One region of the Micromonospora parathelypteridis genome, then DNA from elsewhere that is predicted to be linked to it. Evidence: riboswitches for the same ligand, from Rfam matches in the RefSeq annotation. Region 1 holds a riboswitch; each other region holds the start of a gene.

Region 1 (3,252 bases):
CCTGCACCTGGTAAGTCGTGTTGACCATCGGATCGTCTCCCTAAGCGGTACCGGTACCCGGTGGGGGTATCCCATTAGGAAGTGCACCGTACCATACCCCCCAGGGGTAGGTTATCCTGGTCGCCATGACCTCTCCCACCCCGATCCGCGGCTACACCGCCAGCAAGGACCAGCTGCTCGCGCGGCTCCGCCGAGTCGAGGGGCAGGTCCGTGGCATCGAGAAGATGGTCGACGACGACCGCTACTGCATCGACGTGCTCACCCAGATCTCCGCGATCCAGGCCGCGCTCGACAAGGTGGCGCTGGGGCTGCTCGACGGGCACGCCCGGCACTGCATGCACGAGGGGGCGGCCGAGGGTCGGGCCGACGAGATGGCCTCCGAGATGATGGCGGCGGTCGGCCGACTGATGAAGCGCGGCTGACGCCCCCGGCCCGCTGACCCGTACCGGATCGTTGGGAGTTTCCCGCCTTGGGTTCTGACCACGCCCACCCCGCTCCACCCGCCCCACCGCGGGTACGACGGATCCTCGTCCTGACGGTGGTGCCGCTCTTCGTCGCCACCGTGCTGGCCGCGGTGCTCCTTTGGCCGCGGGGCGGGTCACCGCAGACCGATGGTGGTGCGGACGTGCCGCGCTATCCCGGCACAGTCACCCGGGTGGTGACCGAGCCGTGCCCACCGGTGGCGTCGACCCCCGAAGGCACACCGAGCGCCGGCGGCGAGCGATGCGGCACGGTCGACGTCCGGGTGGACGACGGGCCGACCGCCGGCCAGCAGGTGCGGACGCCGGTGCCCGACGGACCGGGCGCACCTCGGGTCGAGGTTGGCGACGAGGTCATCCTGGTCGAGCTGACCGATCCGACCGATCCGACCACCAGCAACTGGAACATCGCCGAGCACCAGCGCGGCACGCCGATGGTGTGGCTGGCGGTGGTCTTCGCGGCCGCGATCGTCGCGTTCGGTCGGTGGCGGGGTCTGGCCGCGCTCGCCGGGCTGGCCGCCACCTTCGGCATCCTGCTCACGTTCGTGCTGCCAGGCATCGGCGCGGGCAAGTCACCACTGCTGGTGGCGGTGGTCGGCGCGGCCCTGATCATGTTCGTGGTGCTCTATCTGACGCACGGGGTCACCGCGCAGACCTCGGTCGCGGTACTCGGCACCCTGGGCAGCCTGGTGCTGACCGGGGTGCTCGCCACCATCGCCACGGCCGCGACACACCTCACCGGCTTCGGCAGCGAAGAGGCCACCACCCTGTCGATGTTTCAGGGCGACGTGGACCTGCACGGTCTGCTGCTCGCCGGGATCATCATCGGATCACTCGGGGTGCTCGACGACGTCACGGTCACCCAAGCGGCCACCGTCACCGAGCTGGCGAACGCCAACCCCGGGCTGACCCGGTTGCAGCTGTACCGTGCGGCCACCCGGGTCGGCCGCGCGCACATCGCCTCCACTGTCAACACCATCGTGCTGGCGTACGCGGGCGCGTCGCTGCCCCTGCTGCTCCTGATCACCGCCGACTCGCGGCCGGTCGGGCAGCTCCTCACGAGTGAGTTCCTCGCGCAGGAGATCGTCCGCAGCGCGGTGGCCACACTCGGTCTGATCGCCGCCGTGCCGTTGACCACCGGGCTGGCCGCGGTGGTGACCGCCGCTGGGCGCACCGCTGCCACGCCGTCCGCCGACGGTCCCGCCTCGCGGCCCCAGCCGGACCGCGCGGAGGCACTCGCCGCGCTCATCGCACCGCGAACGGGGCACTCCGACGACCCGGATCAGGCGCACACCCCGCCCCCACCCTCCGTCACCGGACGATGGCCGGAGTCGCGCACGGGCACGGATCCGGCATGGTGAAACTCCGCAGCGTGACCAGATGAGCCACGAACCTGAGAACCGCGTCACTGGTCACGCAACGCTATGACGAAAAGACACTTTTGGTCGGCATCCAGGCGTAGCTCTGTCGGTCGACTCTCGGGTAACCTCGCTGCCGGTTACCGATGAAGGCGCGAAGCGGCGCCTGCGGTGCCACCGCCCAATCGCCAACCGGCGAACCGGGGACCCAGGTACGTGGGGTGAATCCGCGTCAGCGGTAGGGGCCACTTCCGCCCCGAACCCGTCAGCTAACCCGGTCGGCGGTCGACGGAAGGGAACATTGTGACGGCACCCCTACGCCGCTGGCTGACACCCGTGGTGGCCGTGATCGCCGCATTGACCGTGCTCGCTGGGCCCCTCCCTGCCCACGCCGCCCCGACGACCCCCACACCGTCCGGGCACGAGGAGGACAACGAGCCCCAGCTGATCACCGACGTCATCGAGCAGGCCAACCGCGACTACTCCGCCGCCAAGTCGAAGTTGGACAAGTCGAAGAAGCGGCAGCTGGAACTGGCGTTGGAGGTCAACCGGGCCAAGGCCGACCTGGACGCGCTGACCCCACAGGTCGGGCAGATCGCCGCCCAGTCGTATCGGACCGGCCGGATGGGCGCCCTCGCGATGCTGCTCGAGAGCGACGCGCCTGACATGTTCGTCCAACGCGCCGCGGCGCTCGACGAGATGAACATGGTCAACGAGCAGAAGCTCTCCGAGGTCAATGCGGTGAAGGCCCGCGCCGAGCAGGCCAAGCTGGCCCTCGACACCGAGATCCGTGAGCAGCAGAAGCAGACCGCGCTGATGGCGAAGCGGAAGAGCGAGGCAGACAAGGCGCTCTCCCTCGTCGGTGGGAAGGGCTTCACCGGCGGCCTGGTGGACGCCACCTCGCCGGTCGCCAGGATCGGGCCGGGTCGCACCGCCGACGGCGACTGGAAGGCCCAGTCGTGCAGCGAGAAGGACCCCACCACGTCCTCCGGCTGCGTCACGCCCCGCACGCTGCACGCGTACAAGGAGGTCAAGCGGGCCGGCTTCAACCGGTTCGTCGGCTGCTACCGCTCCGGCGGGCCGTGGGAGCACCCGAAGGGCCGCGCCTGCGACTGGTCGCTGCAGAAGAGCGGCTTCGCGCCGTGGCACAACGACGACACCCGGAAGTACGGCAACAACGTCGCAGCGTTCCTCATCCGTAACGCCGACCGGCTGGGCATCTACTACGTGATCTGGAACCGGCAGATCTGGTTCCCGGCGACCGGCTGGAAGTCGTACAGCGGGCCGTCGAACCACACGGACCACGTCCACATGTCGCTGCTCTGACCCGCAGGATCTTGCGTCGAGGGCCGTTCCGCGTTGCGCGGAGCGGCCCTCCTCACGTCACGCGGCGGCCGGACCGGTCGACACGTTCG
Region 2 (3,252 bases), 2.1 Mb from region 1:
CGGCGGGACGCCGGCCCCAGGGCTTGTAGGTGGACAGCACCGTCGCGATGATCATCAGAATGGTCGACACCGCGGGTGCGATGACCAGGTCGGCGCGATCGCGTGTGGGCAGGGCCGCGCCCAGCGCACCGGCGTGGCGCAGATTCGGGGTGAGCAGGAACAGCACCAGTCCGACCATCACCGTGGTGAGCACGAGTTTGACCAGCACCCAGCGGTAGCGCAGCAGGCCCCACGGAGTGAGTAGCGCGCTGGCGACGCCGATCAGCCAGACCAGCACGCTGAGCGGCGCGAAGAGCACGGTGCCGACCAGTGCCGTGACCGGGTAGACCGCTGCCGGATCGGCGCCACGCTGCACGGCGATGCCGAGGGTGAGCAGCACCAGGTCGGTGCCGAGCCAGCCGAGCGAGGTGACCAGGTGCAGGGTGAGGAGCCCCTTGCGGGCGGTGGGTGGGATCCGAGGCATACCGCGATGCTGCCCGCCGGTCACTGCCGGGTCGTCCGACCGCCGACGACATCAGGGGTACGCCCTGCGACGTAGCCGCTTCCGGTCAGGCCCGTGCGGCGGGACCCATTCATGGTCGACACCACATCGCCGATGTCGGGGTGTCCAGTCGCCCGGATACCCCGACATCGGCGAAAGTGAGTGGATCATCCCCGGCCGGTCCGGCCTGGGGGCCTACCCTCCTCGGGTGGTCAGTAGACCGACAGGTGCACGTGGTTGGTGTGGGCGCTGGACGGGTCGCTACCCGCTCCGCTGTACGACTTCCACCCGCTGCTGGGCAGCCAGATCTGCCGGTACCAGATCACGTACAGGACGGCGAGCCGGTCGGCGTTGCGGATGAAGTACGCGGCCAGGTTGTTGCCGTACGTCTTGTCGCCGCCGGTGGCGTTCCCGCCGAAGCCGCCCTTCTGCGCGGCGAAGTCGCAGGCTCGGCCCTTCGGGTGTTCACCGGAGCCGCTGGGGCGGTGGCAGGAGACGTACCGGGTGAAGCCAGCGGCCTTGGCCTGGTTGAGCGCGTGCAGGGTGCGCGGGGTGATGCAGCCGTTGGCGGGTGTGGGGTCGTTGACGCTGCACGACTCCGACGGCCAGGAGCCGTCGGAGTTACGCGGCGCGGGCTTCGCGTTGGCGGTGGAGGTGCCCCGGTTGGAGCCGGTGTCGGCGGTGGTCTGCGGCTTGGGCGTGTTGGCCACGGTCAGGGCCCGTTCGGCCTGCTCCTTGCGTTTGGCCATCACCGCGACCTGCTTGCGCTGCTCGGTGACCTCACCGTTCAGGGCGGCCTGGGTGCGGTTGGCCTTGTCCTTGCTGGCGAGCAGGTCGCGCAGCACCTTGTCCTCGTTGGCGGCCACCGCGCCCAGGGTGGCGGCCCGGTCCATGAAGCCGTCGGGGGTGCCGCTGTTGAGCAGCGCCGCCATGGTGCCGAGCCGGCCGGTCCGGTACGCCACGCCGGCGATCTCGCCAACCTTGCCGTTGCGGTGGTCGAGCTCGACCTCGATGGTCTTCAGTTGGGTGGTGAGCTGCTGCTGCCGCTGCACGGAGGTGTCCAGGGCGCGCTTCGCGTCCAGGTAGCCCTTGCTGGCGGCCTCCAGTTGGGCTCGCAGCGCCGGAGTGCCGCCCTCTTCGTCGGAGTCGGGTGCGGCGGCCCGCAGGCCGGTCGGGGAAGCGGCCGAGGCGGTGCCGGCCGGGAGCGCGACGCCGAGGGCGAACATCGCGACGATCAGGGCCGCGAGTCGGGCGGCGGGTGGTCGTGCTGGTGCCACTGTGCATGTCCTTCCGTCAGCCGCCGACCGGGTTAGCTGACGGGTTCGGGACGGAAGATCCCTACCGCTGACGCGGATGCACCCCAGGAACATGGTTCCCCGGTTCGCCTGGATGGGCAATTAGGCGGCGACCGCCACCGGCGCCGGGAGGGCGCCGCCTGGTGGAGGCCGGGACCGAGCCTACCGGTGCCGGTGGGGCGGTTGCAGCCGATGTGACGGACGGTGCGTGCGTCGTCACCAGAAAACCACCGTTACCACTCGATCGAGCCGCAGGCCCCGGAGGTGGCGCCCGGCTCGATCTGCAACGTCGCGTGCTCGATCCGGAAGTCGTCGTGCAGGGCTGTGCGCGCCGCGCTGAGCACCGCGCCGACCTCGGCGCCGGGTGCCATGGTCAGGTGCGCGGAGGCCACCTCCATGCCCGAGGTGAGCGTCCAGACGTGCAGGTCGTGCACCTCGACCACGCCGGGAACCGCGGCCAGCCGGTCGTGCACGGCGGTCACCTGGAGGTGCTCCGGGGCGGCCTGCACCAGGATGCGGACGGCGGCGCGTGCCAGCCGCCAGGTGCGCGGCAGGATGAACACGCCGATGGCGACCGCGACGAGGGGGTCGGCCCACCACCAGTCGGTGACGGTGATGAGCAGCGCCGCGCCGATCACGCCGAGTGAGCCGAGCAGGTCGCCCAGCACCTCGAGATACGCGCCCTGAAGGTTGATGCTCTCCCGGGCTCCGGCGCGGAGCAGGGCGAAGGCGCCGACGTTCGCGAGCAGGCCGAGCACGGCCACCACGAGCATCGGACCGGCGACAACCTCGTGCGGGTCACCGAAGCGGCGGATCGACTCGATCACCACGTAGACCGCGACGGCGGAGAGCAGGACGGCGTTGGCGAGGGCGGCGAGCACCTCGAGTCGGTAGAGCCCGAAGGTGCGCTGCGGGTCGCCGGTGGCCCGCCGGGTGGCGGTGATCGCGGCGAGCGCCATGCCGATGCCGAGCACGTCGGTGAACATGTGCCCAGCGTCGGAGAGCAGGGCGAGTGAGCCGGTGTGCAGGGCGGCCACCGCCTCGACCACCATCAGGGTGGCGAGGAGCCCGAACGCCGCCCAGAGCCGGCCCCTGTGCTGGTGTGCGGCATTGGCGACCGACCCATGGTGGTGGTCATGACCTGCGCCCACGAGATCCACCTTCCGCCGCCAGTCGGGACCCGGTCAAATGTATGCTCACATCGCTATGTATGCAAGTGTAGGGGCAGACCGCTCTCCGGTTGGGCCAGCCGGCACGGATCAGCCGGTCGGGTCGATGGTGGTGAGTCGCTGAGTGGCCCGGGAGAGCGCCACGTACAGGGTGCGTACCCCGGCACCCGGATCCGCCCGGATCTCGCTCGGGGCGACCAGCACCACCCCGTCGTACTCCATGCCCTTGGCCTCCAGGCTGGTCACCACCTGCAGGCGCGGCGCGTCGAGTGCGGCGAGCCAGCCGGCGACCTCGTCGCGGCGGGGG
Region 3 (3,252 bases), 1.6 Mb from region 1:
CCGAGCGGGAACGGCCGACGGACGATCCGCTCCCGGCCGCGCCGACCGCCCGCGAGGTGGCCGCAGCCGAGGCCATCGACCTGCGCCGGTACGCCGAGGAGGTGACCGTCGCCGCGGCTGGCGCGGCCAGGACGGCACGGCGGCGACGCGATGCCTGGCTCACCGCTCAGGAGCAGCTGGAGAAGGCCTGGGCGGGGTACGACGAGGCGGACACCGCCGCCCACCGTTTCGCGGGGTCGGCGGCGCTGCCCACCCCGCACACACCCCGGACCCCCGCCGAGTACGCATCCCGGGAGCGCTACCTGCACCGCGCGGCGACGGCGGCGTACTGGCGAGGCGACCTGACCATGGCGCAGCTCGGTGACGTGTTCTCCCACCGGCACGGCTGGGATCCCCGACGGCACCCGGTCGAGCAGGAGGCGCTGCTCAGCCGGACGATCCGGGACGCGAGGCTGGCCGACTACCAGGCTGCCGCCACCGAGGAGCGGGCCGCCTGGCGGGACGCGGAACTGGCCGCCGAGTCGGCGCGCACCCTCGCCGAGGAGGCGTACGCGGCAGCGGCCCGGTTGCGGCCGAGCCGGGCACCCGCCCAACGGGCGGCGAGCAGGGCGTTCCGTCCCGCCCTCGTGACACGGTGGCGCCCCGCTCGCGCGGGTTGAGCCCGATCCGTTACGTGAGCCCCGTCACGCCATTCCAAAATCGGGCGTCCGGCGCGATCGGCTCGATCTTTCCCGTGATTCTGGCCGCATTATCGGCGGCCTGTCCGGTTGTCGCCCACAGGCGTCACCGTAACCGGTTGTCCCATCGAGTCACATCATCGGCAATACGCGCAGAAATTGCCGCAGCAAATCGGGTTTACGCAGGTGAACCTTGCTTGGCAGCGTGCGAACAGGCCAGTAGTGTCGTCCCGTCCGGTGCGGTAACCGATCGCAAGAGGCGACGCCGCGCCGACCCGCTCAATCGTGATCAACGAACCGGGGACCCATCAGTAAGTCCGGGGTGAATCCGCGAGCCACGGCCTGCGGTAGGGCGATCTTCCCGCCCGAATCCGTCAGCTAACCCGGTAGGCGGTGTCGGAAGGAGTTCCAAACTCGTGCAGCACCTTTCCACCCCTCGGTTGTTCCCTCGCCTCCACGGCGCAGCGGTGCCCCCGCTCATTCGTCCAGTGACGGTGAGCTGACCCCCCGGGTCATCGCCTTTCCCGCCCGGCCCCGCCGGGCGTTCCCCTGAGCGGTTCACCATCCGCGGACCACGGTCCGTGCGCTGACGCCTGCCCGGATACCGGTCCGGCCCCGGTGTGCCGCTCTCCCCCCGATCCGTGGAGGACCCGTGAAGCACACCATGCAGCGTCAACTCCGACGCTTCGCCACCCAGCGCCCGTACCAGATCGTCGCTGCCTCCGCCGCGGCCCTCGTGATCGCCACCACCACCGGCGCCCTGCTCGCCGGCGCCGACGACGCCCCGGCCGGTCAGCGCACCGCGACCACGGTCGCCGAGATGCGCAGCGACACCGTCGCCTCCCTCGGTGAGGCGAACGACGCGTCCCCCTCGGCCAGCGCCGCGCCGACCACCGCCGCTCCGGCCACCAGCGCCGCGTCTCCCGCCGCCAAGGCCAGCAGCAACCCGGACCTGACCCGTAAGCCGGAGCGGCCGAAGCCGCCGGCGACCAAGGTGCTCGACTACGACTACGAGGCGCAGAACACGTACTACAACTGCGGCCCGGCGGCCACCCGCAACGCGCTCAGCGCCACCGGCATCGACCGCACCCAGGAGGAGCTCGGTGCCGAACTGGGCACCACCGAGATGGGCACCAACTCGGCTGAGGACACCACCCGGGTCCTCAACGCCGAGGTGAAGGGCTCCCCGTACCGGACCCGGATGTTCGCCGGCGCCCCCAGCCCGGCGCAGATGGACCGGCTCCAGGCCGACGTCGTCAAGGCCATCACCGATGGCCGGGGCGTGGTGGCCAACGTCGTCGGCGACGCCACCGACACCGACGGTGGCTGGCACTCCTACGGCGGCGGGCACTACATCGCCGTCGTGGGTTACAAGGACAACGGCCGGACCGTGCGGATCGCCGACTCGGCGAACCCGGCCGACCCGTCGTACTGGATCACCACGATCGACCTGGCCAACTGGATCGCCAGCCGGGGCTACTCCGCCTGACACAGGCACGTTGACCGCCGCGGGCGCCGTCCCTCACGAGGGGCCGGCGCCCGCGGTGTCTTTCCGACGTGGTTCGCCGTGCGCCGCCATCGACGACTCTCGTCCGGGGCGGTGAACCGTGGCAGACTGCGGCCGTGGTGGATGAATCGGTTGGTCAGGCGGACCGTAGGCCGGTCCTGCTGCTGCTGCACGGGATGGGGGCGACCGGGGACGTCTGGCTGCCCTGGGCGCCGTTGCTGGAGCAGCACTGGCCCGGGCGGTGGCTGGCACCGGACCTCGCCGGCCACGGCTGGGCGGCGCCGCTGCCGTCGTACTCCTTCGAGGGTTTCGCCCGGCAGATCACGCAGGGCCTGGCCTCCGACGACCGCGTCGTCGTGCTCGGGCACTCGCTGGGTGGGGTGGTCGGCCTCGCGCTGGCCGCCCGCGCCGCCGGGATACCGGTGGACGCGGTGGTCGGGTTGGGCATCAAGGCGCTCTGGTCACCCGCCGAGCTGACCCGCGCCGCCGAGCTGGCCGCGCGACCGGTGAGCTGGTTCGCCAGCCGCACCGAGGCGGCCCGCCGTTACCTGCGCGTCGCCGGGCTGGCCGGCCTGATCCCGCCGGACCACCCGGTGGTGGACGCCGGGCTGCGCCAGGTCGACGGCCGGTGGCGCCTCGCCATGGACCCGACCGCCTTCGCCGTCGGCGAACCCGACCTGGCCGCGCTGCTGGCGGCGACCGACGTGCCGGTGGTGCTGGCGCGTGGCGAACACGACCCGATGGTCACCGACGCTCAGCTCAAGGAGTACGGCGTACCGGTCGCCACGCTGCCCGGTCTCGGGCACAACGCGCACGTGGAGGACCCGGCGGCCGTGCTGGCGCTGCTGGACGCGTACCGCTGAGCGGTTATGCCTGTGCGGACGCGGTCAGTTCCTTCGCGGGGGCCAGTTCCCGGCGGGCGGCGGTCAGGAACGCCTCGGCGTAGGACTCGGCGGGGAAGTCGCCCAGGTAACGCCGGCGGGTGGCCCAGCGCTCCGCGGCCAGCGGGTCGGTGTCCAGCAGGGCGGTCAGCACATCGTCCACGTTGGACATGTCCCGCCGCAGCAC

Evidence for each region. A riboswitch is a leader RNA that binds a small molecule or an ion and turns the genes downstream of it on or off. The one in region 1 is predicted to bind cyclic di-AMP.
Region 2: another riboswitch for cyclic di-AMP. It lies ahead of HNR20_RS06925 (coiled-coil domain-containing protein); the one in region 1 lies ahead of HNR20_RS16825 (coiled-coil domain-containing protein).
Region 3: another riboswitch for cyclic di-AMP. It lies ahead of HNR20_RS23965 (C39 family peptidase); the one in region 1 lies ahead of HNR20_RS16825 (coiled-coil domain-containing protein).

Annotation. Positions count from the first base shown of each region.
Region 1 is NZ_JACHDP010000001.1:3,729,074-3,732,325, reverse strand. It holds gene HNR20_RS16840 (heavy-metal-associated domain-containing protein) at 1-28, opposite strand, end outside; gene HNR20_RS16835 (metal-sensitive transcriptional regulator) at 126-422, shown strand; gene HNR20_RS16830 (YibE/F family protein) at 470-1,840, shown strand; cyclic di-AMP (ydaO/yuaA leader) riboswitch at 2,006-2,136, shown strand; gene HNR20_RS16825 (coiled-coil domain-containing protein) at 2,141-3,163, shown strand; gene HNR20_RS16820 (carbonic anhydrase) at 3,221-3,252, opposite strand, start outside.
Region 2 is NZ_JACHDP010000001.1:1,639,915-1,643,166, reverse strand. It holds gene HNR20_RS06930 (hypothetical protein) at 1-463, opposite strand, end outside; gene HNR20_RS06925 (coiled-coil domain-containing protein) at 694-1,758, opposite strand; cyclic di-AMP (ydaO/yuaA leader) riboswitch at 1,764-1,895, opposite strand; gene HNR20_RS06920 (cation diffusion facilitator family transporter) at 2,010-2,927, opposite strand; gene HNR20_RS06915 (HelD family protein) at 3,036-3,252, opposite strand, start outside.
Region 3 is NZ_JACHDP010000001.1:5,285,857-5,289,108, forward strand. It holds gene HNR20_RS23960 (hypothetical protein) at 1-659, shown strand, start outside; cyclic di-AMP (ydaO/yuaA leader) riboswitch at 944-1,085, shown strand; gene HNR20_RS23965 (C39 family peptidase) at 1,330-2,166, shown strand; gene HNR20_RS23970 (alpha/beta fold hydrolase) at 2,301-3,047, shown strand; gene HNR20_RS23975 (CDP-glycerol glycerophosphotransferase family protein) at 3,052-3,252, opposite strand, start outside.